Regions from separate parts of the Nocardiopsis sp. NPDC055824 genome, predicted to be linked through region 1. Evidence: riboswitches for the same ligand, from Rfam matches in the RefSeq annotation. Region 1 holds a riboswitch; each other region holds the start of a gene.
What was found. A riboswitch is a leader RNA that binds a small molecule or an ion and turns the genes downstream of it on or off. The one in region 1 is predicted to bind thiamine pyrophosphate.
Positions count from the first base shown of each region.

Region 2: it holds a riboswitch for thiamine pyrophosphate, as region 1 does, so the genes downstream of both, thiD (bifunctional hydroxymethylpyrimidine kinase/phosphomethylpyrimidine kinase) here and ACWGL3_RS06060 (ECF transporter S component) in region 1, are expected to answer to the same signal.
Region 3: it holds a riboswitch for thiamine pyrophosphate, as region 1 does, so the genes downstream of both, thiO (glycine oxidase ThiO) here and ACWGL3_RS06060 (ECF transporter S component) in region 1, are expected to answer to the same signal.

Region 1 is NZ_JBSHDN010000015.1:15,213-25,661, forward strand. It holds gene ACWGL3_RS06055 (transglycosylase domain-containing protein) at 544-2,670, shown strand; TPP riboswitch at 2,764-2,871, shown strand; gene ACWGL3_RS06060 (ECF transporter S component) at 2,982-3,593, shown strand; gene ACWGL3_RS06065 (ABC transporter ATP-binding protein) at 3,699-5,195, shown strand; gene ACWGL3_RS06070 (energy-coupling factor transporter transmembrane component T family protein) at 5,192-5,980, shown strand; gene ACWGL3_RS06075 (enoyl-CoA hydratase/isomerase family protein) at 6,035-6,823, shown strand; gene ACWGL3_RS06080 (protein kinase domain-containing protein) at 7,200-9,542, shown strand; gene ACWGL3_RS06085 (electron transfer flavoprotein subunit beta/FixA family protein) at 9,948-10,449, shown strand, end outside.
Region 2 is NZ_JBSHDN010000024.1:8,512-18,960, forward strand. It holds gene ACWGL3_RS08270 (glycosyltransferase family 4 protein) at 1-543, opposite strand, end outside; gene ACWGL3_RS08275 (DUF6457 domain-containing protein) at 756-1,001, shown strand; gene ACWGL3_RS08280 (alanine/glycine:cation symporter family protein) at 1,238-2,677, shown strand; gene thiD (bifunctional hydroxymethylpyrimidine kinase/phosphomethylpyrimidine kinase) at 2,810-3,616, opposite strand; TPP riboswitch at 3,605-3,702, opposite strand; gene ACWGL3_RS08290 (DedA family protein) at 3,808-4,506, opposite strand; gene ACWGL3_RS08295 (DUF368 domain-containing protein) at 4,503-5,453, opposite strand; gene ACWGL3_RS08300 (acyl-CoA synthetase) at 5,865-7,553, opposite strand; gene rocD (ornithine--oxo-acid transaminase) at 7,912-9,186, shown strand; gene ACWGL3_RS08310 (SGNH/GDSL hydrolase family protein) at 9,370-10,449, opposite strand, start outside.
Region 3 is NZ_JBSHDN010000103.1:1,993-12,441, forward strand. It holds gene pknB (Stk1 family PASTA domain-containing Ser/Thr kinase) at 1-25, opposite strand, end outside; gene ACWGL3_RS19970 (thiazole synthase) at 520-1,302, opposite strand; gene thiS (sulfur carrier protein ThiS) at 1,305-1,520, opposite strand; gene thiO (glycine oxidase ThiO) at 1,529-2,770, opposite strand; TPP riboswitch at 2,766-2,879, opposite strand; gene ACWGL3_RS19985 (Rv2175c family DNA-binding protein) at 2,987-3,364, shown strand; gene thiE (thiamine phosphate synthase) at 3,503-4,171, shown strand; gene ACWGL3_RS19995 (zinc-binding dehydrogenase) at 4,308-5,312, opposite strand; gene ACWGL3_RS20000 (SDR family oxidoreductase) at 5,465-6,358, opposite strand; gene ACWGL3_RS20005 (DUF418 domain-containing protein) at 6,427-7,740, opposite strand; gene ACWGL3_RS20010 (polyprenyl synthetase family protein) at 7,851-8,942, opposite strand; gene metF (methylenetetrahydrofolate reductase [NAD(P)H]) at 9,145-10,074, shown strand; gene ACWGL3_RS20020 (GNAT family N-acetyltransferase) at 9,986-10,449, opposite strand, start outside.

The sequences.
Region 1 (10,449 bases):
TCCGGACATCCGGGTGTGTCGGAATGATCGCCCAGGGCCCTTTTGTCGCGAATTCGGGCATGCTCGCCTCGGGCGCCGTCCGCCGAGGTTGTTTCGCCCGGATGACGAGTGGACCGCGCACCCGTTTCGCGGCCTCCCGCGGGTGCGTCGGGGCCGGGCGCTTTGCCGCGGATTGGGCAAGCTTTTCGATGACACGCCCGATTCGGCCTCCCGGGCTTTGCGGTACCCCTGCGAGCGTGGAGGTCGCAGTGCCCTGTCTCCGCGCGCGCGACGCGGACGGGGCGTCACACGGCCGAGGGGGGCGACGTGACGGAGCCGAACCAGGACGGTCCTCCGCAGGGGGAGCGGGGCCAGGACGGGGGCCGGGCCCCGCGGCACGCGCGGGAGGCGGGAAGCCCCGGCCGCCGGGGCCGGGGGGCCGGCGGGCCCGGCGCGGCCGCCGGAGGCGCCTTCGGGGCGCCGCGCTGGAGGAGGTGGGCCGACCGGGCCGTCCTCCCCCTGGTGGACCGGCTCCGGGAGCGCGTGACCGCACTCGGCGACGCGGTGGAGCACGGGAGGGGCGCCGGTGACGGCGACCGCTCGGACGGAGGCCGCAAGGACGCCGTCCTGCGCCTCACGGGCACGGGAGCGGTCGCCGGTCTCCTGACCGCCGCGCTGGTCATGCCGTGGGTGGGCGGGTTGGGGCTGATCGGAAGGGACACGGCCGCCGCCTTCATGGCCCTCCCCAGCGACCTGGAGATCTCCCCGCTGGCGGAGCGCGTGCTCCTCACCGACGTCGACCACAACCCGATCGCGGAGGTCGCCGACCGCGAGCGCGAGGTGGTGCCCCTGGACGCGGTCAGCCCGTGGGTGCCCGCCGCTCTCATGGCGATCGAGGACGACCGGTTCTACGAACACTCCGGACTGGACCTGCGCGGCGTGATCAGGGCCGCCATGCGCACCGCGCAGGGGGACACCCAGGGCGGGTCCACCATCACCCAGCAGTACGTCAAGAACCTGCTCATCGAGCAGGCCTCCACCGAGGAGGAGGTGGAGCGCGCCAGTGAGCAGACCCTGGGCCGCAAGCTGCTGGAGCTGCGCCACGCCATCGACATCGAGGACCGCCTCACTAAGGACGAGATCATGGAGGGCTACCTCAACCTCGCCTACTTCGGGGCGGGGGCGTACGGCATCGAGGTGGCGGCCCAGCGGTACTTCTCCGTCTCCGCCGCCGACCTGGACCCGGCGCAGGCCGCCACCATCGTCGGGCTCGTGCGCAGCCCCTCGTTCTACGACCCGCTCAACAACCGCGAGGCCGCGCGCGAGCGCCGCGACCTGGTGCTGGAGCGGATGGGGGCGACCGGGCACCTGGACGCGGCGCAGGTCGAGGAGCACGCGAGCCGGGGGCTCGCACTGGACCCGACCCCGCGCGGAGGCAGCTGCTACCACTCGGAGCAGCCGTTCTTCTGCGACTTCGTCATGCGCTGGCTGCGCGGCTCCGACATCCTCGGGGAGCTCCAGGGGGAGCGCGACGAGGCGCTCACCAAGGGCGGCATCACCGTGCGGACCACGCTCGACGGGGAGACGCAGCGGGCCGCGGAGGAGGCCATCGAGCGGTACGTCCCGGCGGAGGAGTCCACCAAGTTCTCCGCCCAGGCCGTCGTCGAGCCCGGCACCGGCCGGATCCGGGGCATGGCGCAGAACCTGCGCTACGGGTTCGACGACGAGGCGCTCGGCACGACCTCCATCAACCTGGCGGTGGACAGCGAGGCCGGCGGTTCGCTCGGCTACCAGGCGGGGTCGACGTTCAAGACGTTCACCCTGGCCGCCGCCCTGCACTCCGGACTGGGCTACGGCACCAGCTTCTCCTCGCCCGAGAGCGTCTCGGTCGGAGGGCTCGAGAACTGCGACGGCGGCGTGATGTCCGGGTGGAGCGTGAGCAACGCCGGGGAGAGCGACGGCGGCCGGCACAACATGATCAGCGCGACCAAGGGGTCCGTGAACACCTACTTCGCGCAGCTCCAGAAGCGCGTCGGCCTCTGCGAGACCTCGGAGATGGCCGAGCGGGTCGGCATCCACCGCGCCGACGGCCAACCGCTGGGGGTCTGGAGCTCCTTCACCCTGGGGGACCAGGAGGTGTCCCCGCTGACCGTCGCCAACGCGTACGCCACGTTCGCCGCCCGCGGCACCTACTGCGAGCCCGTCCCGGTGGTCTCCGTGCGGATCGGCCGCGAGGGCGCCGAGGGCACCCGGGAGGTCGAGGCGCGCACCGACTGCGAGGAGGGCAGGGTCGAGCGCGACGTCGCGGACGGGGTCAACCACCTGCTCCAGCAGACGTTCAAGGGCGGCACCGCCAACGGCCTCGGCCTCGACCGCCCCGCCGCGGGCAAGACCGGCACCACCGACAACGCCGCCTACGCCTGGTTCGCCGGCTACACCCCGAACCTCGCGTCGGCCGTGGTCGTCGGCGACATGCGCGGAGGCGAGGAGAACCCGCTCCAGGGCGTGACGATCGGCGGGCGCTACTACGGCATCGTCTACGGCGGCACGCTGCCGGGCCCCATCTGGCAGGCCACCATGCGCGGGGCCACGGCCGACCTGCCGGCCGAGGGCTTCGCCCCCTCGCCGAAGGCTTTCGGCAACCCGTCGGCGACGCCTCCCAAGGGCGGGGACGACGAGGGCGACGCCTGACCGCGCCCGCCGGCGGGCGCGGTCGGACGGGGCGGGAACGGGGGCCGTGGGGAGGGAACACCCCGCGGCCCCCGTTGTTGACGCATAATGGAGGGAAACCGACAGGGGAGCGCGTGAGCGCTGAGAGTGCGGCACCCGGCCGCAGACCCTTACACACCTGATCTGGGTCATGCCAGCGAAGGAAGTCGTAGGAACCCGTCTCCGGCGGCGTGCTCCCGCGCACCCGGGACGGACCCGGCGCGCGGCACGTCCTCCGGCGTCGCTCTTGGCCACATGGGCCCTCGTCCACCCCGACGAAGGGACACCACCTGATGAGCACCGAGACCGGGCGTACCGGATTCTGGCGCGACGTCCTCGGACGGCTGCGCGGCTGGCGCACCGTCGACATCGTCGTTGCGGCCGTGATCGGCGTCGCCGTCGGCGTCGTCTTCTGGCTCTGGAACATCGTCTGGTCGGTCACGACCCCGCTCTTCGTGGGCTTTCCCCCCGCGCAGGCGGCGGTCTACGGAATGTGGCTGATCTCCGGCGTCCTCGGCGGACTGGTCGTCCGCAAGCCCGGCGCGGCACTGCTCACCTCGATCGCGGCCTCCCTGGTGTCGGCGGTGCTGGGGACGCAGTGGGGGGTCATGGTGATCATCGACGGGACGCTCCAGGGCCTCCTCCCCGAGCTGGTCTTCCTCGCCTTCGGCTACCGGCGCTGGGGCATGGGCGCGGCCGTGCTCGCGGCGGCCGCCGCCGGCCTCTCCCCGGCCGTCCGCGACAACCTCGTCTACAACGTGACCTGGCCCCTGCACTTCCAGCTCGTCTACGGCGTCATCGTCGTGATCAGCTCGGCGGTCATCGCGGGCGTCGGCGCCCGCCTCCTCACCACCGCGCTCGCCAGGTCGGGCGCGCTGGCCCCCTTCCCGTCGGCCAGGGGCTGACCCGTGGCCGACCACGACCGCCGCGGCCCCTCGGGGGCGACCGCGGAGCACCCCGCGGCACCGTCCCCCCTCCGGCCCCCCGGAGGGGGCGGCGCACGCGTCGAGCTGTCCGGCTGGGGGTGGCGCCACGCGGGCCGCGAGTCGTACGCCCTGCGCGGGGTGGACCTCACGGTCGAGCCCGGTGAGCGCGTGCTGCTGCTCGGCGCCTCCGGGGCGGGCAAGTCCACCCTGCTGCACTCCCTCGCCGGACTCACCGGCCCCGACGGCGCCCTCAACGGCGACCAGGAGGGGACGCTGCTGGTCGACGGCCTCCCCGCCGACCGGGGCCGCGGAGGCGTCGGCCTGGTCGGCCAGGACCCGGAGACGCAGCTGGTGATGGCCCGCGCGGGCGACGACGTCGCCTTCGGACCGGAGAACCTGGGGGTGGACCCCGCCCTGATCTGGCCGAGGGTGGACGACGCGCTCGACGCGGTCGGCTTCCCGTACGGGCGGCGCCACCCCACCGGCGCGCTGTCGGGCGGTGAGAAGCAGCGCCTGGTCATCGCCGGCGCGCTCGCCATGCGCCCGCGCCTGCTCCTCCTGGACGAGCCCACCGCCAACCTCGACCCAGCCGGGGCCGCACTGGTGCGCGGTGTCCTGGAACGCCTGCTCGCCGAGACCGAGGCGACCCTGCTCCTGGTCGAGCACCGGGTCGCCGACGTGGTCGGGCTGGTGGACAGGGTCGTGGTCGTCGAGCCGGGCGGCGGGGTGGTCGCCGACGGCGATCCGGCGGCCGTGTTCGCCGCGCACGGGAGCTCCCTCGCGGAGCAGGGAGTGTGGGTCCCCGGTGACGAGCCCTCCCCCGGCCCGGCCCCCGCGCCGGGCGGCGGCCCCCGCGTCGAGGCGGTGGGCGTCGCCGCGCGCACCCCCTTCCAGCTGGGGGCGGGCGCCCCGCCCCGGAGGACCGTGCTGGAGGGGGTGGACCTCTCCGTCGCGGCCGGTACGGCGACCGCCCTGACCGGCCCCAACGGTGCGGGCAAGTCCACGCTGCTGACCCTGCTGGCGGGGCTCTCCCGACCCCACAGGGGCGCGGTCCTGCCGCGCGGCCCCCTGGCGGAGGCCGACCGGCGGCCGCTGGCGCGATGGCCCGCCCGGCTCCTGTCCCGCCACGTGGGCACCGTGTTCCAGCACGCGGAGGACCAGTTCGTCACCGGCACCGTGCGGGACGAGCTGCGGTTCGCCCCGCGGCGGGCCGGGGCGGACGGGGCCGGGACCGAGCGGCGGGTGGACGAGCTGCTGGAGCGGCTGCGCCTGACCGGCCTGGCCGACGCCCACCCCTACACGCTCTCGGGCGGCGAGAAGCGGCGGCTGTCGGTGGCCACGGCGCTCAGCTCCGGCCCCTCGCACGCGCCCGGAGTCCTCGTCCTGGACGAGCCGACCTTCGGCCAGGACACCCGGACGTGGACGGAGCTGGTCGAGCTGCTGGGCGGGCTGAGGGCCGAGGGGTGCGCCGTCGTCGTGGCGACCCACGACGAACTTCTCCTGCGGCACTTCGCGGACGTGCGGGTGCGTGTGGCGGGGGGCCGCGCGGTCCCGGGCACGGCGGGAAAGGCGGAGCTGTGAGCGTCTCGGAGGACCGGGGCCGCAGGGGCGGCGTCCCCGCCCCGGACGCGCCGGGCGCCGGGGGAGCGCGCCACTGGCTCGCCCGGCTCAACCCGGCGGCCAAGCTGCTGGCCGCGCTGCTGCTGGGGCTCGGACTGGTCCCCGCCGTGGACGCGGTCACCGGCGGGGTGGTGCTGGCCGGCGTTCTGCTGGTCCTGCCCTTCAGCGGGATCGACCGGCGCACCCTGCTCGTCCTCGGCGGCCCCTTCCTGCTCATGGGGCTCTCCAGCGGGCTGGTCAACTACCTGTACGGCGAGCACGGCGCGGAGGGGGCGCTGGGCGCCGCGGTGCGCCTGCTCGCCATCGCCCTCCCCGGCCTCCTCGCGGCCGTCAGCAGCGATCCGACGGAGATGGCCGACGGGCTCGTGCAGAGGTTGAGGGTGCCCGAGCGCCCCGCCATGGGCGTGCTGGCGGCGCTGCGGCTCATCCCCCTGCTGGCCGACCAGTGGCGGACCGTGACCCTGGCGAGGCGGGCCCGCGGACTGGAGGCCGGGCGCAACCCGGTGCGGATGGTCACGCTGTTCTTCGGCAGGCTGTTCGCGCTGCTGGTGCGGTCGATCCGGACGGGGACCCTGCTGGCGACGGCGATGGACGCCAGGGCGTTCGGCACCGGGCCCCGCACATGGGCCAGGGAGAGCCGCTGGCGGGTCGGGGACACGCTCCTGCTCGCGGGTGCGGCCCTGCTGCTGGCGGGGGCGTACGCGCTGTCCGCGCGGCTCGGCACCCTGGTGCTGCTGTTCTCCTGACCCGGGTGATTAGGTGGCCCGGACAGTGACGTCGAAGTGGAAGAGGTGGAGTTCGTGGGCGAGTTCGTGCGCGTGGAGACCGATCCGGACCACCCGGCGGTGGCCGTCATCCGGTTGGACCGGCCGAAGGTCAACGCGCTCAACGCCGTGCTGACGGCGGAGATCGCCGAGGCCGCCACGAGGGTCTCCGCGGACCCCGCCGTGCGCGCGGTGGTGCTCTACGGCGGCGAGCGCGTGTTCGTGGCGGGCGCCGACATCAAGGAGATGGCGGACCGCACCCACGCGGAGATGCTGGAGTACGGGCGCAACCTCCAGAACGCCCTCACCCTGGTGTCCCGCATCCCCAAGCCCGTCGTGGCCGCCGTCACCGGGTACGCCCTCGGCGGCGGGCTGGAGCTGGCGCTGGCCGCCGACTTCCGGGTGGTGGGGGAGGGGGCCCGGCTGGGCGTGCCCGAGATCCAGCTCGGCGTCATCCCCGGGGCGGGCGGCACCCAGCGCCTGCCGCGCCTGATCGGCCCCGCCCGGGCCAAGGAGATGATCTTCAGCGGCAGGCACGTGCGGGCGGAGGAGGCCGGGCGCATCGGGCTGGCCGACGAGGTCGTCCCGGACGGGGACGTCTACCGGGCGGCCGTGGCCCTGGTGGCCCGGTACGCGGAGGGGCCCGCCGTGGCGCTGGCCGCGGCCAAGGAGGCCGTCGACCGGGGCCTGGAGACGGACCTGGACTCGGGGCTGGAGATCGAGCGCCTGCACTTCGCCGGGCTGTTCGCGACCGAGGACCAGAAGAACGGGATGCGGAGCTTCGTCGAGCAGGGGCCGGGCAAGGCGGTGTTCAACGGGCGCTGACGCGGGCCTCCGCGCAGTTCGGGGCGGGGGTCCCGGCCGCTCGGGCCGGTGCGCCCGCCCCTCCCTTCCCCAAAGCTTTGTTGTTTTTTGGCATGGTTTTAGTCATTTGTCAGGTTAAGTAGCGATACAGGACCTGCTCCGGTCGTCCGGATCCGGCCAGTCGAGACGAGCGGGGCGGAACCGCCCACGCCAGTTTTCCGTCATACTCGGTGGTGGTCGTCCGAGGGCGGACGGGCCGCCGGCCCCCCATGACCCTCCGGCGGTCCCGAACAGACCACACAGGTCCGAGACGGGCCACACAAGCCAATGTTGACCCATCCCCCGGCCGATAAGCTGGACGTGGTGGTATGCGGTCTTTTGAGGGGATGAGTTCTCGATGGCAATGTCGGCAGGTTTCCCCACGGGTGAGGAGCTGCCGGAGCGCATCGGCCACTACGTGATCCGCCGCCGTATCGGGCAGGGCGGAATGGGCGTGGTGTACCAGGCCGAGGATCCCCGGACCGACCAGTTCGTCGCGCTGAAGGTCCTCAAGCCGGAGGTCGCGGGCGACCACATCGCACGGGCCCGGCTGGCCCGCGAGGTCGAGACCATGCGGCGGGTGCAGAGCCCCAACGTGGCAGAGGTCATCGACGCCGACACCCAGGCCGAGCTCCCGTGGGTGGTCACCGAGTACATCCCCGGGCCCACGCTGGACGCGACCGTCACCGACCACGGCCCGCTCCGGGGCCGCGCGCTCACGCGCTTCATCACCGGGCTCGCCCGGGCGATCCAGGACATCCACGCGGTGGAGGTGATCCACCGCGACCTCAAGCCGGGCAACGTGATCATCTCCAACGGCGAGCCGATCGTCATCGACTTCGGCATCGCGCACGCCGTGGACGGCGCCAAGCTGACGCAGACCGGCACGTTCGTCGGCACCCCCAGCTACCTGTCCCCGGAGGTCATCGAGGGCACCGACCTCGGCCCGGCCACGGACATCCACGCCTGGGGCGGCACCGTCGCCTTCGCCTCCACGGGACGCCCGCCCTACGGCGCGGGCTCCTTCGAGGTCATCTTCTTCCGCATCCTCAACGGCGAGATCGACATGGACGGGATGCACGAGGCGCTGCGCCCGCTGGTCAACCGCGCCGTCTCCCGCGACATGCGCAACCGCCCCACGGCCGCGGAGCTGGTCGCCGAGGCGGGCCGCCTCAACCTGGACCTGCCCTGGACCGAGGACCAGGAGGTCCGGTCCACCGGGCTCACCGGCGGCCACACCGTCCACAACCCCTCCACGGGCGTGGGACCGGAGGACTCCGGCACGGGCGGCGGACGGGGAGCGGGCGGGGCCGCGGCCGCGGGCGCGGCCGGCGCCGTGCTCGGCGGAGCCGCCGGATACCTGGCGGGACGCGGAGCCGGCGACGAGGGCTGGGGGCCCGCGCACACCGCCGGCGGCGCGAACCCCGCCTCCAGCGCGTGGTCCGGTCCCGGCGGGTCCCCCCGCTCCACCCACGCCGCCGAGGCGGGCGGGTGGCGCTCCGACGAGGAGGCCACGGACGACCTCTCCGGCGCGCGGGGCGCCCAGCGGTCCTGGGACGCAGACGAGGACCCGACGGACGACCTGTCGGGCGCGCAGCGGGGCTGGAGCGACCCGGAGTCGACCGACGACCTGGGCGGGCTCCGGGGGACCGACCGGATCACCCCGGGCGGCCGAGAAGACCTCGACGACCCGCAGGGCACCATGCGGATCAGCCCCGTGGGGGACGACCCGGACGACCCGGGGAGCACCCGGCGCATCCGTCCCGGCGAGCCCCCGCGGGACGACCCGCAGGGGACGATGATGATGGACCCCGTGGAGCCCGGCCGGGGGCGCCCCCAGACGGCCGATCCGGAGGACGGGTACCAGGCGCCGCACACGCAGTTCTTCAACACGCCCCTGCACAAGGGCGATTTCGCGGACATCCTCACGCCGGTCGAGGAGGGGCGCAACAGCCGCAACACGCAGGAGTTCGGCGAGGACGACTACGAGGAGCGCGGCGGCTGGCTCAGCCGCTTCAAGCGGGGCAGCAACGACCGGGTGGGGGACTACTTCCGCGGTGACGAGGAGGGCGTCGACGCCGACGGCGACGGTTACATCGACGAGGAGTACGAGGCCGAGGCGTGGCGGATGCACCCGCTGGTGCTCATCCCCGTCATGGTCGCCCTCGCCGGCGTGTCCCTGTGGTTCCCCTGGTTCGGCGCACTCCTGGGCGTCGTGATCATCGCGGGCCTGGGCGCGCTGGACGTGGTCAAGGCGGAGCACGCGCGCCGCCTCCAGACCCGGGGGCCGCGCAACTCCGACAGCATGGTGGTGGCGCTCAGCTTCCCCTGGGCGTTCGGGCGCATGGCGGTCCGCACCGCCGGGTTCGGCCTGATCTACCTGCTGGCCGGGATCCTGGTCGGCATGGTCTACGCGACGATCGTGGACGCGACCCCGGGCCAGGGCGCCAACTACACCGGCGCCTTCGCCATCTTCGTGATGGTCCTGCTCAGCTACATCATGCCGAGCGGCCGCGAGGCGCGGCACCAGGCGGTGTGGCTGGTGGAGCGGGCGCGGTTCCGGAGCCTGTACCTCTACATCGGCGTGATCGTCGGCATCGTCCTGCTGACCATGCTGATCCTGTCGATCGGGTTGTCCTCCACCCCCGACTGGGCGCCGTTCGGCGGGCCGTCCGACTGGTTCGACGGCGGATCGTCGTGACGAGCGGCCCCCTCCCGGCACGGGAGGGGGCCCTCGCGGTTCTCCGGTGGTTCCACCGGTGGTGCGACCGGTTCCGGACCGCCGTGCGCGACCTAGGGTGGTGGGCAGGCCGGCACCCCGGCCGCGCGGGCCGGCCCCGGCCGGGCCGCGCTCGGCGGGGCCGCCGAATCCGGTGGCAGGGTGTTGGTTAGGGTTTCCTAAGTCACACTTGGGGTCGAGGGTTGGCCTTCAAGCTACTAGCCAGTAACATCTGGTGTACGGGCACATCGCGGGACCGTCCTTGACGTGAAAGGCGGACCCGCCGTCGAATGACCGAACGGCATTCGGCATTGTTGGCAGAACGGGGCGCACCGGCGTCCGCCCGCCACACGGCGGATCAGAGTGCAGGGAGGTCGGCCACCGGCCATGAATATTGTCGTTTTGGTCAAGCAGGTCCCGGACACGGCGACCGAACGGAAGCTCAACCCCGACGACAGGACGCTCGACCGCGCAGCGTCCGACGGCGTCATCAACGAGCTCGACGAGTACGCGATCGAGGAGGCCCTGCTCCTCAAGGAGAAGCACGGCGGCGAGGTCACCGTCCTGACGATGGGACCGGACCAGGCCACCGACTCCATCCGCAAGGCCCTCTCGATGGGCGCGGACAAGGCCGTCTTCGTCAACGACGACGCGCTCCACGGATCGGACGCCCTCCAGAGCGCCTACGCGCTCGCGCAGGCCCTGGGCACCGTCGAGTTCGACCTGGTCGTCCTCGGCTCCGAGTCCACCGACGCGCGCACCGGCGTCATGGGCGCCGCGCTCGCCGAGTACCTCGGCCTGCCGCAGCTCACGCTCGCCGGCAAGGTCGACATCGACGGCGGCGCCATCAGGATCCAGCGCCAGACCGACTACGGCTACGACGTGGTCG
Region 2 (10,449 bases), on a different contig from region 1:
GCGCCGCCACAGGTCCAGCCGGGGGAACCCGCGCCCGGACAGCGCCTCCATGGCGGCCGAGGAGGGGACGAGCGTGCGGTCGACGGCGGAGTGCGTGCGCTTGAGCAGGGACCAGACGCCGTCGCCGCCGGGCAGGCCGTAGCGCGCCGCGAAGCCGGGGAGGTCGGTCTGGAACACCGCCACCGTCGGGAGGGCCCAGCGGCGGGCGGTCTCCACCGCCGCGGACCCGAGCAGGGCGGGCGAGGCCAGGTGCAGCACGTCGGGGGCGAAGGCGCGGACGGCCGCGGTCATCGTGCGCCGGGCGGGAAGGCCCACGGGGAAGTCCCGGTAGAAGGGAAGGGGGAGCGAGGGCATGCGGACCACGGGGAAGCCCGCGTAGGAGGACGGTCCGGGGCCGGGAGCCAGGACGAGGGCCCGGTGCCCGCGCGAGGCGAGCAGGTCGGCGACCCGGCAGACGGAGTTGGTCACCCCGTTGACCTGGGGGAGGAAGGACTCCGTCACGATCGCCACGCGAAGCGGCTGAGAGGGCTCGGTCGGTGGCATGCGGGGGCTCCCAACGCCGGGGGAAGGCTGGTGCCGACACTAGGACCGCCGGATGAACCGCGGTCCGGCACGGGGGGAACCCCTCCCGAAGCGCAGGCGTGGGTCGGGCGATCGGACGGTGACCCGCCCGCGCGCGCCTGTGGCCGCCCGGTGACACCAGGGTGGCTATGATCGCCTGACGTGACCGCCATCCCTCTCCTAGGAGTCGCCCGGTGACCCTCGTCGAATGGGCGGAAGCCGTCCGCCGTGAACTGGAACTGACCGGTACGGAGCCCCTGGGCAAGGAGGACGTCGACCGCGTCCTCGACCTCGCCAAGGACGCCGCCCACTCGGTGGCCCGCCCCGCCGCCCCGCTCACCACCTACCTGCTCGGCATCGCCGTGGGCCGGGGCGCCGACCCGGTCCGGGCCGCCGAGGTGCTGAGCAGGCTCGCCCTCTCCCACAAGGACGACTCCTGACCGCTGCACGCCCACACGCGCCTGCGGGGGCCGGAGCGTCCGGAGGGCGGGCGTCCCCCGGCCCCCGGTGAGGAGGCCCCGGGGAGCGGGGGACACGGCTCCGCCGCGTGTTGCCGCGATTTCCCGGCGACACCGCGCGGTGTCCACTACCGTCGGCACGACCCCCCGGACCGCCGGACCCCGCCTCGCCGTGCCGGTGGCGCCGGGCCGACGCGCGCACCGAGACGGAGACCCCCGTGGACCTGCTGCTCGACATGGCCGGAGTACTGAGCGGCATCGTCTGGGGTCCGCTCGTCCTCCTCCCGCTGCTGCTGGTCACCGGGGTCTACCTGACGATCCGGCTGCGGGCGCTCCAGTTCACCCGGCTCGCCCACGCCCTGTGGCTCGCCCTCGTCCGGCGGGAGGAGGTCGGCGAGGACCTGAGGGGCGACATCTCGCACTTCCAGGCCCTCAACACCGCCCTGGCCGCGACGACCGGCGTCGGCAACATCGCCGGGGTGGGCCTGGCCATCGGACTCGGCGGACCGGGAGCCCTCTTCTGGATGTGGGTCACCGGCGTCCTGGGCATGGCCACCAAGTACAGCGAGGCCCTGCTCGGGGTGAAGTACCGGGTCACGGACGAGAGGGGCGAGCAGGCCGGCGGCCCGATGTACTACCTGCGCCGGGGCCTCCCCGGAGGGCTCGGCGTCCTCCTCGGCTGCTCGTTCGCCGTCTTCGGGGCGGTGGCCGCCTTCGGCATCGGCAACGGCACCCAGGCCAACGCCGTGGCCGAGGCGGTCAACGACGCCACCGGCGCCGACCAGCGGGCCGTCGGCGTGGTCCTGATGCTGCTGACCGCCGTGGTCGTCCTCGGCGGCATCAAGGGGATCGGCCGGGTCGCCTCCGCCGTGGTCCCGTTCATGATCATCGGCTTCGTCCTCATGAACCTGCTGGTCCTGGCGGTGCACCACGACCGGATCGGCCCCGCCTTCGCACTGGTCCTCGGCGACGCCTTCACCGGCACCTCCGCGGCGGGCGGGTTCGCGGGCGCCACCCTGATGTACGTCATCCGCCAGGGCGTCTCCCGCGGCATCTTCTCGAACGAGTCCGGCATGGGCACCGGCGCCATCGCCGCCGCCGCGGCCAGGACCGACCAGCCGGTCCGCCAGGCCCTCGTCGCGATGACGCAGACCTTCGTCGACACCGTGATCATGCTGACCCTGACCGCGATGATGATCATCACGACCGGGGTGTGGCAGGACCCCGACGCCGCGGGGGTGGAGGGCAGCGACAAGGGGGTTCTGCTCACCACATCCGCGATGGAGGCCGGCCTCGGCCGGATCAGCCCGGACCTGGCGGGCCTGGGGCCCGTGTTCGTCGCCTGCGCGGTGGTGGTCTTCGCCTACACGACCATCCTCGGCTGGGCCTACTACGGCGAGAGGTGCGTCGTGTACCTGGCGGGGCGCTCGCTCGTCGTGCCCTACCGGCTGCTGTTCATCGCGGTCGTCTACGTCGGCGCCACGGCGCAGATCGACGCGGTGTGGCTGTTCAGCGACATCGCCAACGGCCTCATGGCCCTGCCCAACCTGATCGGGCTGCTCCTGCTGTCCCCGGTGGTCGTCGCGGAGACGAGGAAGTTCTTCGCCCACCCGGACTGGCGGGACCCGGACGCGGTCATGGAGCCCGTACGGGGGTAGCGGCACGACCGGCGGCCCGCCGCGCCCCCGGCCGCCGCGAACGCGGCCGGGCCCGGCGGAGGCGGACGCGCCGCTCCGCCGGGCCCGGTCCCGCGGGGGAGGGCGTCGGTGCCGCCCCCCGGTCGGCGGGTCCTACTTCCACCAGGCGTGGAAGTGGTGCACGGGCCCCTGCCCGCCTCCGGCGTCGATCTCGTCCGCCCGCCGGAGCGCCTCGGTCAGGTAGGCCTTGGCGTCGCCCACGGCGGAGGCCGTGTCCGGCCGCTGCGGAAGCAGGGCCGCGATCGAGGAGGACAGGGTGCACCCCGTGCCGTGCGTGTTGCGGGTGCGGACCCTCGGCGAGCGGAACTCGACCGGGGCGGAGCCCTGGGCCACGAGGATGTCGACGCAGTCCTCTCCGGCCAGGTGGCCTCCCTTGAGCAGGACCGCGCGCGGACCGAACTCCAGCAGCCGGAGGGCCTGCTCGTGCATCGCCGCCAGGTCGGCCGCCTCCGGCTCGCCCAGCAGGTCGGCCGCCTCGGGCAGGTTCGGCGTGACCAGGTCCGCCCGGGGCAGCAGCCGGGTGCGCAGCGCGTCGACGGCGGAGGGCTCCAGCAGGCGGTCGCCGCTCTTGGCCACCATCACCGGGTCCACCACCACGTGGGGCAGTCCGTGGCGCCCGATCGCCTCGGCGACGGCCTCGGTGACCTCGGCCGTGCCGAGCATGCCGACCTTGACCGCGTGCACCGTGGCGTCGGAGAAGAGGGTGTCCATCTGGTGGGCGACGAAATCGGCGGGGATCGGGTGGACCCCGGTGACGCCGCGCGTGGACTGGGCGGTGAGGGCCGCGACCACGGTCATGCCGAAGGCGCCGTGTGCGGAGAAGGCCTTGAGGTCCGCCTGGATCCCGGCGCCCCCGCTGGGGTCGCTGCCGGCGATGGACACGATGTTGTACGCGCTCATGGGCGTTCCTTCGCTAGTACGAACTAGGGCAGGTTCGACGGGTGTGCTCTCAGCCGGTGGACTCACCGGCACCCCGCGCCGTCGGGGCCGCCGCGTGGGCGGCCCCGCTCAGTGTGCGGCCGACCCGAGGGGGTCGGCGTATGTGTTCCGGACGCGCGGGCCCGAGGGGCCCGTACGGCTGCCGGCGCCGTTCAGAGGGTGGGGGCGTTGTCCGCGGACCGGGCCTTGAGCAGCTTGCGGACGCGGACGATGACGAACCACAGGAACAGCAGGGCGATGACGACCAGCACGATGTTGCTGATGAGGCCGCTCCACTGCACCAGGATCGGCTTGATGGCCGGGCCGAAGGCGTAGCCGAGTCCGATCCAGATCGAGTTCCAGACGGCGGAGCCGATCACGGTGTACACGGAGAACTTGAGGATGGGCATCCGCTCGATGCCGGCGGGGACCGAGATGAAGCTGCGCACCAGCGGCACGCACCGGCCCAGGAGCACGGCGAGGCCGCCGAAGCGGGCGAAGAAGCGCTCGGCCTTGTAGAAGTCCTCGACCTCGAGCAGGGGGGTCTTCTCCACCAGCCACTTGGTGCGGTCCCGGCCCAGCAGGGCGCCGATCGCGTAGAAGCCCCAGGCGCCGACCAGGCAGCCGATCGTGGCCCACAGGATGGCGAGCCAGACGTTCATGTGCCCGTCGTAGGCGAGGAAGCCCGCACCGGGCAGGACCGCCTCGCTCGGCATCGGGGGGAAGAAGGTCTCGATGAACAGGGCCACGCCGACGCCGGGCTCGCCCAGGGTCGTCATCAGGCTCAGCACCCAGCCGATGAAGCCCTCGTACTCGTGGACGACCTCGCCTTCCATCGCCAGGTTCGACGCCGTCCACAGATTCGCTGTCATGAGAAGTGGCTTTCCGTTCTTTCCGGTCGGACGCCGGCCGCGACGCGGGCGGCCTCGGCCCGGGAGCGCTTGCGGCGCTCCCAGACGATGGCCGCGGTCACGATCACGAAACCGGCGACGATGAAGACGACTGTCACAGGGACGTCGGTGGGGGTGACGACCTCGCGGGACTCGGTCTGCCACGGCCACAGGGCGCGCAGCGAACCGGCCATGAGGCCGGTGAGTACAACGAGGGTCATGTGGTGGAAGTTCTCCAGGAGGTGCTGGAGCAGCTTCACGAACAGGGACAGGCCGGTGAGCATGCCCAGGGCGAAGACGGCCAGGTAGGCGATGTCCAGGTCGCCGACCGCGCTGATCGTCGGCTCGTAGAGCCCGAGTGTGAGCAGGATGAAGGAGCCGGACAGCCCCGGCAGGACGAGCGCGCAGACGGCCACCGCGGCGGCGAGGAAGACGACCGCCGGGTGGGTCGGCAGGTTGGCGCCCGGCAGCCCGGTGAGCACGAAGGCGGCCACGGCGAACACCAGTGCCACGGCGTAGTGCCCGGCCCTCCAGGGGCGGCCCGCCCCGGAGTAGGGGATCCACAGGCACGCCAGGACGAGGCCGAAGAACAGGGCGTAGGCGTACCGGGTGTAGGCGTCGACGAGCGGCGCCAGGAGGAGGGCGGCCAGGACCAGGAACACGGCCATGCCGACCAGCGCGGGAACCAGGACGCTCCAGTCCACCTGTCGGAACTGCTCCTGCGCGCGGGCCCTGCCGCGCCCGCGCGGGACGTCCGTGACGTACCGCTTGATCCCGCTGACCATGTGGCCCGCGCCGCCGATGAGCTTGTCGTAGAGGCCGACGATGAGGGCGACGGTCCCGCCGCTGATGCCCGGAAGGGCTTCGGAGGCGCCCACGGCGCCGCCGCGCACCGCGTCGAGGAGGTAGGAGCCTGCGGAATTGGCCATCTGGGTGGTTGGACGCTACCCGGGGAGTCCGGGAGAGGTGCGCCTTCCTCCGTCCTAAGGGTCTCGCCCGCGCACGCGAATGTGCGACGGGTGGGGATGAGGCGAAAAGGAGACTGTCCGAATCGGCCGGAGATCGCGGCCGTCGGGATCTAAGGTACAAGGGGCGGAGGCCGCTGTGGGCAGGCGTTGAGGAGAGTTGTGGACGACCGCACCCCGTCTGGAGCAGCCAAAGCGAGGCCTGGCAGAACTCTTACGTGGCCTTTGTCCTGGAATGACGTAATTTTCGGCCCTGTGGCAGGGCTGCCGGATAGCATCCGAAAACTGTGCTTCGTCTCAGTGACAGGGTGTGGTCCTCCACAGGCCGGCCGCCGCCCCCGCCCCCGCGCCGGGCGGTTCCGCGGACCGCGGCCGTCAGTACCGCAGCGGGCTCGGACGCGGGACCCCGCCCTCGTCCCGGGCCACCGACGCCGCCCACCGGTAGTCCTGTTTGCCGACGGCCGTGCGCCGCACCCGGTCCACGAAGTGGACGGTCCTCGGGACCTTGAACCCCGCCAGGCGCACGCGGCAGTGGTCCAGCAGGGCGGCCTCCTCCAGGCGGGCCCCCGCGGCGAGGGAGACCAGGGCCGTCACCCTCTGGCCGAGCCGCTCGTCCGAGGCGGGCACCACGATCGCGTCCTCCACCGAGGGGTGCGCCTTCAGGGCGGCCTCCACCTCCTCCGGGTACACCTTCTCCCCGGCGGTGTTGATGACGGCGCTCCCGCGCCCCAGGAGGACGATCGACCCGTCCCCGGCCCGCGTCCCGAAGTCGCCGGACAGGGCCCAGCGGCGCCCGTCGGCGTCGGTGGGGAAGGTGCGGGCCGTCGTGATGGGGTCGTTGTAGTAGCCGAGCGGGATCCGGCCGGTGCGCGCGATCCGGCCGACCTCGGGCGAGCCCGGCGGGAGCGGGCGCAGCGCCTGGTCCAGCACCGCGATGCTGCCGCCCATCGTGAAGCTGCGGGCGTCGGCGGCCCCCTCCAGGGACACGGAGCCGTCCGGCCCGCCGCTCCCCTCCGCGGCGGTCGCCGAACCGCACACGCCCGTCTCCGACCCCCCGTAGGAGTCGGCCAGGGCGACGTCCTCGCGCCAGGCGCGCCACAGGCCGCGCACCTGCGGGGTGAGCGGTGTGCCGCCGGAGCGGACGGCGGTCAGGTCCGGGCACAGGCCGGGTTCGGTGAGCAGGTGCCGGGCCAGCGGGCGGGCCATGGCGTCGCCCACCAGCTGGACCGTGTGCACGCCCTCCCGGTGCGCCGTCTCCAGCACCCGGTCGGGCCGGAAGCTGCGGTCGGTGGACAGCACCACCTGCTTGCCGCACAGCAGCATGCTCAGGGCGTTCCACTGCCCGGCGGCGTGCATGAGCGGGCCGAGCACCAGCATGCGCTGGGGGAAGCACCGGGCGGCGCGCCCGGCCACGTCGTCCAGGGTCCGGGCCCGGGGGGCGCCGGGGGAGCGCCGCTCCAGGGCGGCGCGGAAGATGTCGGCCTGCCGCCACAGCACCCCCTTGGGGTAGCCGGTGGTGCCCCCGGTGTAGAGCAGGTAGTGGTCCTCGCCGCTGGTCGGAGGAAGGGCCGCGCCCTCCGGCGCGGCGGCCAGCGCCTCCTCGTAGCCGACCCCCTCGGCGCCGCGCACGGAGCCGTCGGAGACGAGCACCACGTGGCGGAGCCGGGGGAGGTCCGGGAGCACGGCCTCGACCGTGGACGCCAGGGAGTCCTCCGCGATCAGCGCGACCGCGTGCGAGTCGGCCAGGACGTGCCGCAGCTCGCCCGCGACGTAGCGGTAGTTGACGTTGACCGGGACCGCTCCCGCGCGCAGAACGCCGAGGAAGGACTCCATCCACTCGGCGCGGTTGAAGGCCAGGATCGCGACGTGCTCGCCGCGGCCCACGCCCGCGCCGACCAGGTGGCGGGCGAGGCGGACGGAGCGGTCGTGCAGGGCCCGGTACGTGAGGCGCCGGGGCCCGGCGACCAGGGCCGTCCGGTCGGGGACGGCGTCGGTGACCGCGGCGAGCAGCGCCGCGAGGGAGAACGGGGCGTCCGCGGACACCGGGGGCACTGAGGTGGGCACGCCCGACCTCCCATCGGTCGACGGGCCGTCCACGGCGGAGGGGCTCGCGGCGGCACTGTGGCTCGTTGGTGCGACGGTACCCCTCGGGGGAGGAGCCGATCGCCGTCGGGGCTGTGGAGCGCGTCACCCAGGGTGTCGTACCAGGTCACCACGGATGAGAGGGGGGCCGCTCAGGGGGTCGGGAGGGGGCCTCCCGCACGGGTTCCGGGCCCCGGCGGCGATCTGTGATACGCCTCACCCCTTGTGGGCCCGCCGGATCATCTGCTCAACTCGTGGGGACCTCCGCCGGAGGGCTCTACAGGGCCGTCCGGTGGGTATCTACTGTCTGACATCGGTCAATGGTGATCGGAGCGGCTAGATGGACAACACCCAGAATCTGGGCCAGCAGGACTCCGCCGGAAACCCCGGCGGACAGGGATTCTCCAGCGCCGAGCACATCGCGCTGGCACAGGCGCGATCCGCGCACAACTACTCACCCCTTCCCGTCGTGATCGCCGAGGGCCGTGGCGCCTGGGTCACGGACGTCGAGGGAAGGAAGTACCTGGACTGCCTGGCCGGATACTCGGCCATGAACTTCGGCCACCACAACCCCGACCTGCTGGCGGCGGCGCACCGGCAGCTGGACCGGGTCACGCTCACCAGCCGCGCCTTCTACAACGACCAGTTCGGACCCTGGGTGAGCGCCCTCGCCGACATGGTCGGCAAGGAGAAGGTCCTGCCGATGAACACCGGCGCCGAGGCGGTGGAGACCGGCATCAAGGTGGCCCGCAAGTGGGGCTACGAGGTCAAGGGCATCCCGGAGAACCGGGCGACCATCGTCGTGGCGGGGGCCAACTTCCACGGCCGCACCACCACGGTCATCTCGTTCTCGTCCGACCCGGAGGCCAGGACGGGCTTCGGCCCCTACACCCCGGGCTTCCGGTCGGTGCCGTACGGCGACGCCGCGGCCGTGGAGGAGGCCGTCGACGACACCACGGCGGCGGTCCTCATCGAGCCGGTCCAGGGCGAGGCGGGCGTGATCGTGCCCCCTGCGGACTACCTGCCCCGGGTGCGGGAGATCTGCGACGCCAACCGGGTGCTGTTCATCGCTGACGAGGTGCAGTCCGGTCTCGGCCGCACCGGCACCGTCCGCGCCTGCGAGCACAGCGGGGTGGTCCCCGACGCCTACCTGTTCGGCAAGGCGCTGGGCGGAGGCATCCTGCCCGTGTCGGCGATGGTCGCCGACGAGGACGTGCTCGGCGTGATCCAGCCGGGCCAGCACGGGAGCACGTTCGGCGGCAACCCGATGGCCGGCGCGGTGGGGTCCACGGTCGTCCGGATGCTCACCGAGGGGCCCTACCTGGACAACACGCGCCGCCTCGGCGAGGTGCTCAAGCGCCGCCTGAAGGAGTTCGTCGGCAACGGGGTGGTGTCCACGCGCAGCATCGGCCTGTGGGCGGGCATCGACGTCGACCCGCGACTCGCCTCCGGCAAGGAGCTGTGCAGGCGCCTCGCCGAGCACGGCGTCCTGGTCAAGGACACCCACGGTTCCACGGTGCGCATGTCGCCGCCCCTCGTGATCAGCGAGGAGGACCTCAACTGGGGTCTGGACCGGTTCGGCGAGGTCCTGGAGGAACTCAGGGCTGAGCGGTAGCGGACCGGCCGGAGGGGGCTCCGCTGTGACGGGGCCCCTCCGGCCGCCGCGCGGGCCTACGCCACCTGCCGGTCCGAGGCCGAGGGGAGGGAGGCGTTCACCGGATGGCTGCACCACCGGTCCCACCCCGCCGTCGGCGGGCCTCCCGCCTCCCGCGTGCCCGGAATGTTCCGCGGAACACGTTTAGGGCGCGTCGGCCTCGTTGGCCGGCGACCCGGAGGGCTCCGGGGCGCGGACCGGGTCCAAGGGGCCGCCCAGCTCCGACATCAGCTGTTCCGGGTCGACGTCCTCCAGGGTCTCCCGGGACACGTACAGGGTGCGTTCGGGCCCTTCCAGGATCTGGAGGCGCACGCGTTCGGCGATGGACATCTGGCCCTGGGCGGTGGGGTGGAAGCTGGCCCGGTCCACGCGCAGGCCCTCGCCCAGCTGGCCGAGCACGATGCCGTTCAACCAGGACTCCTCCGCGCTCACCTCGTACCCGTTGAGGGCGGAGAAGGTGTTCACGTACTCGACGCTGCCGGTGCGGCGACCGCCGTACACCTCGCCGTCCACCTCGTAGACGCCGTCGCGGATGCGCTCGTTGAAGCGCTGGGCCAGGGAGTTCAACCAGACCTGGTCGCTCACGGTCAGCGTGTAGTACATGCCCGGCGGCTCCTCGGGGAACAGCCGGGGGTACCCCAGCACGAGCACGCGGGCGTCGGGCGCGCGGTCGCGGATCTCGCCGAGCACCTCGGCGAGGGTCTCCTCGAACGCGTCCATCCGGCGCTCCAGGTCCTCCTCCTGCTCGACGCAGACGCTGCTCTCCAGCAGCGGCATCCGCACGATGCAGGTGCGCAGGACGGGGGTGAACCCCAGGTCGTTGCCGCCGATGCCGAGGGTGACCAGGGACGTGTTCTCGGTGACCCGCTCGATCTGGGACTCGGGCGTGCCGATCTGGCCGAGCATGTCCTCGCCCTTGTGGGTGCTGCACGCGTAGAAGGCCAGCGAGCCCGAGAAGTCGAACTCCTCACCGATGACCTTGGGGTAGGCGTTCTCGGAGCGCCAGCAGCCGCCCGGCTCGGCGGTGGCCGGGTCGTAGTCGCCCGCGCCGTCCCCCGAGGAGTAGGAGTCGCCCAGGGCCACGTAGTTGCCCCAGAGCGCGGCTTCCTCCGGTTCCATCCGGACCCGCCAGTCGGACTCCTCGTCCTCGGTGATCGGGGGGAGCTCCTCCCCGGGGCACACGCCGCCGGTGGCGTCGCACCAGAGCTCCATCAGCCCCTCGCG
Region 3 (10,449 bases), on a different contig from region 1:
GCGGGTCGGAAGTCGTCATGTCCACGGCGGAGTAGTGTCCTTGCTGCGGGGAGCGCGGGCTGTCGCGGTTGGTGGCGCGTACCCGACACCGGGTGTCGAACCGACACGATAGCGGAAGCCCACGCCAGGTCTGCCCCGCGGTTCGCGGTCGCGTCGCGCCTCTCCACCCTCGGTGGCGGGCGTTCGCGCCTGGTTCATCGGCGAGCGTGCGGTGCCCTCCGTCGGGCCGCACACCCATCCCACGTTAGGGGACGGTTCCAAACGTTCCGGGAACGGCGCTCCGGACCTCGCGGGACCGGTGCGCGCCGGGCCCCCGGTCCGGGGACCGGGAGGCCCGGTCCCCGCGGCGTCGCGGCCCCGGGGGCCGTCCCGGCGGGCCGGCCAGGGTGGGACCGGTCACGCCCGGACGGAACACGCGCCCCGTGCGCCCCGGCCCCGGGCGCGTCACGCCCCGGAGGGACGGGACACGCGGTCGGCGGCCCTCCCCGGGCGTGCGCGGCGGCAGGCCGCGCCGGGGCGCTACTCCACCGCGGGGGACGACGCGAGGGCGTGCCGACGCACCGGGATGCGACCGGCCAGGCGGGCGCCCCGGCCGGCCCGGACGGCGTCGCGCATCGCGGCGGCCATGCGCACCGGGTCCTGTGCCCGGGTCACGGCCGTGGCCAGCAGGACCGCGTCGCAGCCCAGCTCCATCGCGAGGGCGGCGTCGCTGGCGGTGCCGATCCCGGCGTCCACGATCACGGGGACCCCCGCGCCCTCCACGATCAGTTCGAGGTTGTGCGGGTTGCGGATCCCCAGCCCGGAGCCGATCGGCGCGGCCAGCGGCATCACCGCCGCGCACCCCAGCTGCTCCAGGCGCCGGGCCAGCACCGGGTCGTCGTTGGTGTAGGGCAGGACGGTGAACCCCTCGTCCACCAGCTGCTCGGCGGCGTCCAGGAGCTCCACCGGGTCGGGCAGCAGGGTGTGCTCGTCCGCCACGACCTCCAGTTTCACCCAGTCCGTGCCCAGGGCCTCGCGTCCCAGCCGGGCGGTGCGCACCGCGTCCGCCGCGGTGAAGCACCCCGCGGTGTTGGGCAGCGCGCGGATCCTGTTGCGGGACAGCACGTCCCACACCGACCCCTGGGCGCCGGGGGAGACCCTGCGCATGGCCACGGTGGTCAGCTCGGTCCCGGAGGTCACCAGGGCCTCCTCCAGGACCTCCAGGGAGGGCGCCCCGCCGGTGCCGGTGATCAGCCGCGAGCCGAAGGAGGTCCCGGCGATCACCAGGGGGTCCTCGACGCCTCCGGTTCCGTGTGCGCTCATGCTCAGCCTCCCTGGACCGCGGTGAGGACGTCCACGCGGTCGCCCGCGCCCAGCGCGCCGTCCGCCCACGCGGCCCGGCGCACCACCTCGTCGTTGACGGCCACGGCGATCCCGCCGGGGATCGTGCCGCCGCCCGGCGCGGTCAGGTCGCGGACGACCGCCTCCACGGTCGTGCCGTCGGCGAACTCGCGGAGGTCGCCGTTGATGATGAGTTGCACTGCCTCTCCTACTCCCACGTCGTCGTGTGCGCGTCGCCGGACACCCGGTCCGCGGCGAACCTGCGCGCGTACTCCGGCAGGGCGCCCGTGGTGAGGGCGCGCGCCATGGCCTCCCCGGTGGCCGGGGTCAGCAGGACCCCGTGCCTGAAGTGCCCCGCGGCCAGGTGCAGGCCGGGGACCCGGGTCGGCCCCAGCAGGGGCTCGTTGTCCGGTGAGCCCGGGCGCAGGCCCACACAGGTCTCGGTGACCTCCAGCTCGGTCACCCCCGGGACGAGCTCGCGCGCGTCCCGCAGGACCTGCCAGAGGCCCCCGGCGGTGAGCGAGGTGTCGTAGCCGAGCTCCTCCTGGGTGGCGCCGATGACCACCTCTCCGTCGGCGCGCGGCACCAGGTAGGTGGTGAAGCCCCTCACCAGGCCCCGGACCGTGCGGCCGACGAGGGGCGGCTCGCCGGCCGGCACCCGGGCGCGCAGGAGCTGGCCCTTGACCGGGCGCAGCGGCGGCACCACCGGTTCGGGCACCTTGACGCGGTCGCTCCAGCAGCCTGCGGCCAGGACGACCTGGTGGGCGGGCAGGACCCGGCCGTCGTCCAGGCGCACGCCCAGCCGGGCGCCCCCGGGGCCGGGGGCCGTGACCTCCTCCGCCCGACCGGCGGTCTCGGTGACTCCCGCGCGTCCGCCCGCCGCGGCCAGGGCGCGCAGCAGCAGCCGGGGGTCGACGGAGTGGTCGTCGGGAGCGAGCACGCCGCCGCGCACGGACGGGGCGAGCACCGGCTCCAGCCGGCGGCACTCGCGGCTCGTCAGGCGCTCGGTGGCGATGCCCAGGCGCTCCTGGAGCCGGTGCAGGTCGGTGAGGACGGCCATGTCGTCGCGGTCGAAGGCCACCAGGAGGGTCCCGGTGGTGCGGTAGCCCACGCGGATCCCGCCGGCGGCCTCCAGCTCGGCGACGAACCCGGGGTACATGCCCGCGGAGCGGACCCCGAACTCCATGAGGGGCTCCTCGCCGAACACGGCCTCGGTGGCCGGGGTGAGCATGCCCGCCGCGACGGTGGAGGCGGCACGGGCACCGGCGGGGCCGGTCACGGGGTCGGGTTCGACCAGGGTGACGCGGAGGCCCTCCTGGGCGGCCCGCCAGGCGGTGACCCTCCCCACGAGGCCGCCGCCGACCACGACGACGGTCCGCTCCGGCGCGTCCCCGGGGCCGCCACCGGTAGGACGAATCGTTTCGCGGCGGGGATCGTTCTTCGTGCGCACGGCGCTGTTCCCACTCCCTTCGCCGGCATGACCCGGATCAGGTTCGTGCGGTCGGAGGCTCACAGCCTCCCTCTCAGCCGGGTCCCACCCGGCTCCCGCGGGATGTGCAGAGGTCTGTCCCCATCCTAGAACCTCCTCCCGGAATGCGTGGCAGTGGTGGGGATCTCCACGGCGCCCGGCCCCCGCGGCGCCGGAAGGTGTCCGGGCCCCGTGCGGATGTGGCAGATTGGGAGGGTGACACGAAGCGACATCGACATAGACACGCTGGTCGGCGAGTGGCTGACCCTGAAGGAGGCGGCCGCGCCGCTCGGCGTGAGCCCCAACCGGATCAAGACCCTGATCCGCGAGAACCGCATGATGGGTGTGGTCCGCGGAGGGCAGCTGTCCGTCCCCGCCGCCTTCATCGACGGCGACGACCTCGTCAAGGGGCTGCCCGGGACCCTGGTGCTGCTGACCGACGCGGGCTTCTCCACGGAGGAGGCCCTGCGCTGGCTCTTCACCCCCGACGACACCCTGCCGGGCACGCCCATCCAGGCGATGCGGGAGAACCGGGGCACCGAGGTGCGCCGCCGCGCCCAGAGCATGGCCTTCTAGCGCGTGGTCCGCGGACGCTCTCGGCGGGCGTCGGCGGACGCGGGCCCGGAACGATCCGCGGAACACGGCCCGGGGCGCGGCGCGCCGTCGGGCGGCCTCCCCTCGGGGGCCGGCCGGCGAGGGCCTAGGGTGGGCGGGGTGAGGACCAGCCACGGAACCAGCCTGCGCAAGCGCCTGGACGCATCCCTTCTGTACCTGTGCACCGACGCCCGGACCGGGCGCGGTGATCTCGCCGAGTTCACCGACGCGGCCCTGGCCGGAGGGGTGGACATCATCCAGCTCCGGGACAAGGGGCTGGAGGCCCGCGAGGAGATCGCGGCCCTGGAGGTCATGCGGGAGGCCTGTGAGCGGCACGGGGCCCTGCTCGCGGTGAACGACCGCGCGGACATCGCCCGCGCGGTGCGCGCCGACGTCCTGCACCTGGGCCAGCGCGACCTGCCGGTGCCCATGGCCCGCGACATCATCGGGGCGGACCCCGTGATCGGCCGCTCCAACAACGACATCGCGGCCGCCTCCTCCTCCGCCGAGGAGGCCGGGAGCGACTACTTCTGCGTCGGCCCCACCTGGGCCACCCCCACCAAGCCGGGCCGCCCCGCGGCGGGCCTGTCCCTGGTCGAACGCGCCGCGGCGCTGGGCACGGACCGCCCGTGGTTCGCCATCGGCGGGATCGACGCGACCAACATCGACGCGGTGGTGGAGGCGGGCGCCCGCCGGGTCGTGGTCGTGCGCGCGATCACCGAGGCCGAGGACCCCCGGGCCGCCGCGGCCGGGCTGCGCGAGCGCCTGACCGCCCGCACCGGGGGCTGAGCGGCGCCCCCGGCCCCGCCGGACCCCGGGAGGGCGAGGACGCCGCCCCGCCCCCGGGGGAGGGGGCGGCCCCGCAGTCGGCCCCGTCCCCGACGGCGCGGCCGCCCGCGCCCGGCCGGTGGTCGCCCCACCGGCCTCACGGCACGAGGAGCACCTTGCCCAGGACCCGGCGCTCCTCCAGCGCCCGGTGGGCCTCCTCCGCCCGCTCCAGGGGCAGCGTCAGCCCCACATGCGGTCTCACGCGCCCGGAGCGGGCCATCTCCAGGATCCGGCGCACGGCGCCGCTCCGACCCTCCTTCCCGTCCTCCAGGTCGAAGAGGCCGAACACCTCGATCCCGCGGCGCTCCGCCTCCCCGGCGTCCACCTCGGAGAAGCGGCCCCCCGCGGAGCCGTAGGAGAGGAAGCGTCCGCCGTCGGCCACGGCGCCGAACGCCGCCTCGCCGAGGTCGCCGCCGCTCCCGTCCAGGACCACGTCGGCGCCCGCGCCGCCGGTGGCCTCGCGGACCCGCTCCACCCATCCGGGCTCGGAGTAGTCCACGACCGCCTCCGCCCCCATCTCACGGGCGAGGGCCAGTTTCTCCGGGCCCCGGGCGGCGCCCACGACGCGCGCCCCGGCCGCGGCGGCGAGCTGGACCGCCAGGCTGCCGGCCCCGCCCGTCGCCGCCAGCACGAGCACCCACGTGCCCGGGCCGAACCCGCCGCTGCGCTCCAGCGAGAGGGCGGTGGGCCCGTCGTGCAGGAGTGCCAGCGCCTGCTCCGGGGCCAGGCCCTCCGGGACGTCGACCAGTCCCGACGCCGGGACGGCGACCCGCTGGGCGTACCCGCCGAAGGGGGGCACGGGCTCGCCCCCCTCCGGGGCGGCACGGCCGGTGTCGGTGACGACCAGCGCGCCGACCCTCTCCGGGGCCACCCCCTCGCCGACCCGGACCACGGTCCCGGCCACCCCCGCGCCCGGCACGTACGGGGGCTCCACCGGGAAGTGGTCCAGCCCCCATCCGCTGCGGACCAGCGTGTCCAGGTACATCACGTTGGACGCCGCCACCTCCACCACGACCTGCCCGGGCCCCGGCTCCGGTTCGGGCACCTCCCGGGCCACCAGGACCTCGGGGCCGCCGAACCCGTCCACCCGTACCGCTCGCATACCGGATCTCCTCGCTGTCGCGCCGTGCTCTCCGCCGGCGGTGCCCAGCCTGGTACCTCAACTAATATTGAGGTCAAGTCCAGGTGCGGGAGAAGTCCCCGGGACGACGAAACCGCCGCGCACGGGGCGCGGCGGTGGCGGGCGGGCGGTGGTCAGACCCCGACGTGCGACAGGGCGCTCGGATGGCGCCGGAGGAACCCCTCGATGGACTGGGCCGGGTGGCCGGTCAGCTTGGGCACCGTCGGGGCGACCTCGTCGAGCTCACCCGCGGCGATCGCGGCGTACGACGAGGCCCACCCCTCGACGGCCCACTCCGGGGCGCCGGTGGCGCGGCGCGACTCCAGCGCCTCCTCCCAGGTCTCCGGCACGTAGCGGACGGAGCGGCCGGTGAGCGTGCCCAGCTTGTCGACCGTGGCTCCGAGGGTCAGGGCCTCCGGGCCGGTGACGTCGTGGGTCGTGTCCTCCGAGGCGAGCGCGGTCGCCGGGTCGGTCAGCACCGCCGTCGCCACGTCCGCCACGTCGTCCCGGGACACCCACGCGACCCGGCCGTCGCCGGCCGGGCCGCGCACCACGCCGTCGTCCCCCACCCAGCCGGGCAGCAGGTCCAGGTACAGGCTGGGTCTCAGGAACGTGTACCGCACCCCCGTCGACCTGATGTGGGCCTCGGTGTAGAAGTGCGTGCGCGCGAACGTGAACGTGGCGGCCGGACCAGCCCCCAGGAAGGACAGGTAGACGATCCGGGACACCCCCGCGCGGACCGCCCCGTCCACCGCGCTCAGGTGGACGTCCATCCGGTCCTCGGACTCGGTCGCCGAGACCAGGAACAGTGTGTCCACACCCCGGCAGGCCCGCTCGAAGCCCGCCGTGTCCTCGTAGGCCGCCATCGCCGCGGTGCTGCCCGGGTACTCCGGCGCCCGGTTGATGTCGCGCACGACGAGGCGCTGCGCCAATCCGAGCCGTGCGATCCGGGCTGCCACCCGCCCGCCCAGCGCCCCGGTCGCCCCGGTCACACCTATGGTGTGGTTTGTCATGTGATCGTCGCCCATGACACCCCATCCTGAGGTACGAGGGCCTGCCGGGCACTCACCGGCACGCGGCTTTTTGCGCCTCCGGGTCAGGGGGTGGTGCGCTCTTGGCCCTTCCCCTCGCCGGGCCCCGAGGGAGGGCCTGCGCCGTCGCCTCCGGGGGCGCCCTCCGACGACCCCCGTCCGGTCCTCCGGTAGGCCAGCCGGCGCAGCAGCACCTCGGCCGGGCCCCGCCTGCCCGCGCGCTCCAGCGCGTACGCGCCGGCCACCGTGACCAGCCAGACCCCCACCGCGAACAGGAACATCGACCACGGCGACAGGTGGGCCGCGACCCCCAGCCCCCAGGCGGTCAGGACCGGCGCGCACAGGACCGACTGGGCGAGGTACGCCGACAGCGACCGCTTGCCGGTCGCGCTCAGGGCGGTCACCACCGGGCCGGGCCCGCGGCCCCCCGCCTGGATCCGGTGGGCGACCAGGGCGATCAGCGCCACGTAGCCGACGCCGCAGGCCAGGCCGGTCACCATGTGGGGCAGGGCCAGCATGCCGCCCTGGGAGACGGTCAGGTCCCACGCCCCGACCTGGACGAGCGCGGAGGGGAGGCCGCCCAGCCACCCGAGGGAGATGCCGGCGGCGGCCGTCAGCCGCAGAAGGACCAGGTGGCGGCCCGGTTCCTCCAGGATCCGGCGGCGCGCCGCCCAGAAGCCGAGCAGGATCGCCGTGGGCACGGTCAGGCCGAGCAGGCCCTGGCCGAGCACGATGAGCGGCCACACCGACAGCCGCCCGATCGCGGCGCCCAGGATCGAGGGGTTGCCGATGTTGAAGGCCATGTCGTCCATGCCCGGACCCGCCATCGCGGGCTGGTCCGCGGGCATGAGCGCCAGGCCGACCAGGCTGGCGGCCGACAGCAGCAGCATGAGGCCGGTCAGGAGCCCGGCCCACACCAGCAGGGTGGTGTCCCTGCGGCGCAGGAACAGCCAGCCCAGGAGCAGGCCGGCCAGTCCGTAGGCGCCCAGGACGTCGCCCATCCACAGCAGCAGCGCGTGCACGAGGCCGAACGCGAGCAGCCACAGGTTGCGGCGGCGCAGCAGCGCGTCGACGGCCCCCGCGTCCGCTCCCGCGGCCTCCTGGCGCCGCGCGAGCTGCACCATGCCGTAGCCGAACAGGAACGCGAACATCGGGTAGCTGCGCCCGTCGACCGCGACGACGGTGAAGAACTGCGCCGCCGCGTCCAGCACGCCCCCGGGCTCCGGGTGGGCGCTCAGGCCGCCCATGGGGACGGCCCACAGGTACCAGACGGTGTTGGCGATCGCGATGAACAGGAGCATGAACCCGCGTGCCAGGTCGGGGGCGAGCGCCCGTTCACCCGCGTCCGTCGGGCCTCGTGAGACGGTGTGCCCAGACATGGGGTGTCCTCCGGTCGCGCTAGGTCTTTCGACGATTCAACCGGAGGACGAAGTCGGGCACAACGTACTTTTGCGCTGGGAAACCCCTGAATATCCCCTAAGGGCCGGGTTCAGTGGGTGCGCGCGGTCGCCGCCACCACCAGGGCGCGCAGCGGCTCGCGGGCGTCCGCGTCCAGCTCGGGGCTGTCCAGGGCGGCCACGGCCTGTCCGGCGTACTCCTCGACGAGGTCCTCGCAGGCACGCAGCGCGCCCGAGCCCTCGATCAGCCCGCACATCCACTCGACCGCGTCCACCGACAGGTCGGGGTCGCCCAGCAGGGAGGCGAAGCGCTCGCCGTCGGCGGCCCCGGTGCGGGCCAGCGTCTCGGCGACGATGAGTGTCCGCTTGCCCTCGCGCAGGTCGTCGCCGGCGGGCTTGCCCGTGGTGGACGGGTCGCCGAACACGCCGAGGACGTCGTCGCGCAGCTGGAAGGCCACGCCCAGCGGGAGGCCGTAGTCCGTGTAGACCCCCGCCAGCTCCTCGTACCGGCCCGCCAGGGCCGCACCCAGGTGCAGGGGGCGCTCCACCGTGTACTTGGCCGACTTGTACCGCATCACGCGCAGGGCGGCCTCGCGGGTGCCCGTGCTGCGCACCTGCTCCAGGGTGTCCAGGTACTGCCCGGCCATCACCTCCGTGCGCATCGCGTCGAAGGGGCGCCGACCGTCCCGCAGCACCTCCGGCGGGAACCCGCTGGCCTGGTACATCTCGTCCGACCAGACCAGGCACAGGTCGCCGATGAGGATCGCCGCCCCCCGGCCGAACCCGTCGCCGTCGCCGCCCCACCCCTGGTCGGCGTGCAGCCCGGCCAGCCGCTTGTGGGTGGCGGGCAGCCCGCGGCGGGTGTCGCTGTTGTCGATCACGTCGTCGTGGATGAGCGCGCACGCCTGGAGGTACTCCAGGGACGCGGCGGCACGGATCAGCCGCTCGTCGTCGGCGGCGCCCCCGGCGCCCCTCCACCCCCAGTAGCAGAAGGTCGGGCGCAGGCGCTTGCCGCCGGAGAGCATCGCCTCCAGGGCGTCCATGGCGGGTGCCAGCTCCTCGCCGATCCCCAGGACCAGCTCGCGGTGCGCGGCGCCGAACCCGGCCAGCTCGCGGTCCACCGCGGGGCGGGCCGCGAAGACGGACGGGGAGAGTGCGGAAGTGGAAGAAGAGGAAGGGGCCATGTCCTGCACGTTATCGGCTGTTCGGGGCGTCCTCACCCCGGTTCGGCCGACCCGCTCCGCCGGGGCGGGCGGGTCCGCGCCCCACCGGGCGCGCCCCGCGCCGGACGGCCCGGACACGGTCTCGCACTGTGGGACGCCGGTCCCTGTCCGTGAGTGCGCTTCGCCTAAGCTGGTGCACATGCTGGCAGCACCGACACGCCCCGTGGCGCCCCGAAGCCCGGCCCCCAGGCCGCGTCATATCCGCGAACTCCTCAACGCGGGCGAGCCGATGTTCTCCTTCGAGTTCTTCCCACCGCGCACGCCCCAGTCGCAGGAGCGGCTGTGGCGCGCGATCCGGGAGATCGAGGCACTCGGCCCGTCCTTCGTCTCGGTCACCTACGGCGCGGGCGGCAGCACGCGCGGGCTGACCGTGGAGACGACCGAGCGCATCGCCACCGACACCACCCTGCTGCCGGTGGCGCACATGACGCTCGTCGACCACTCCGTCGCCGAGCTGCGCCACCTCATCGGGCGCTTCGCGGACGCCGGCGTCTCCAACATGCTCGCCGTGCGCGGCGACCCCCCCGGCGACCCCGACGGCGAGTGGGTCAGCCACCCCGAGGGGCTGACCTACACCGAGGAGCTCGTCCGCCTCCTCAAGGACAGCGGCGACTTCTGCGTGGGCGTGGCCGCGTTTCCGTACAAGCACCCGCGCTCGGCCGACGTGGAGACCGACACCGACCACTTCGTGCGCAAGTGCGAGGCGGGCGCCGACTACGCCATCACCCAGATGTTCTTCGACCCGGAGGACTACCTGCGGCTGCGCGACCGCGTGGCGGCCCGGGGGTGCGAGGTGCCGATCATCCCCGAGGTGTTCCCCGTGGTCCGCTCGTCCTTCATCCCGCGCTCGGAGAAGCTCTCCGGGGCCCCCTTCCCGCGCGCCCTGGCGGAGCGGTTCGAGTCCTTCGGCGACGACGCCGAGGCGGTGCGGGCCTTCGGCATCGAGCACGCCCAGCGCATGTGCGAGCGCCTGCTCGACGAGGGCGCGCCGGGCATCCACTTCATCACCTCGAACCAGTCCAAGGCCACCAGGCAGATCTTCCGTGAGGTCTCCGGTCGCCGGAGCCCGTCAGGGGCAGACGCGCGGCCATGATCGAGAAGGGCTGGTCGGGGCTGCCCGGGAAGGCGAAGTCCTCCAGCACCTCGGTGAACCCGCACGAGCGGTAGAGGTGGCGCGCCGCCGACGGCCCCGTCCGCGTGGACAGGACGGCGGTGCGCTCACCGCGCCCCTCGCACAGGGCGTGGAGCACGGCCCGTCCCACGCCCTGGTTCTGCGCCTCGGGGTGGACGTGCACCTCGGCGATCTCCAGGGGGTCGGCGAGGTAGCGGCGCGCCTGGCGCGCCCGCCCGCCGGCGTGCAGCCCCTCGGCGACCATGTCGTGCCACCACTGGCCGCGCACGCCGTGGAAGCCGTAGGCGAAGCCGACGGGGCGCCCGTCGCGGAGCGCGACCACGGCGCGGAAGCCAG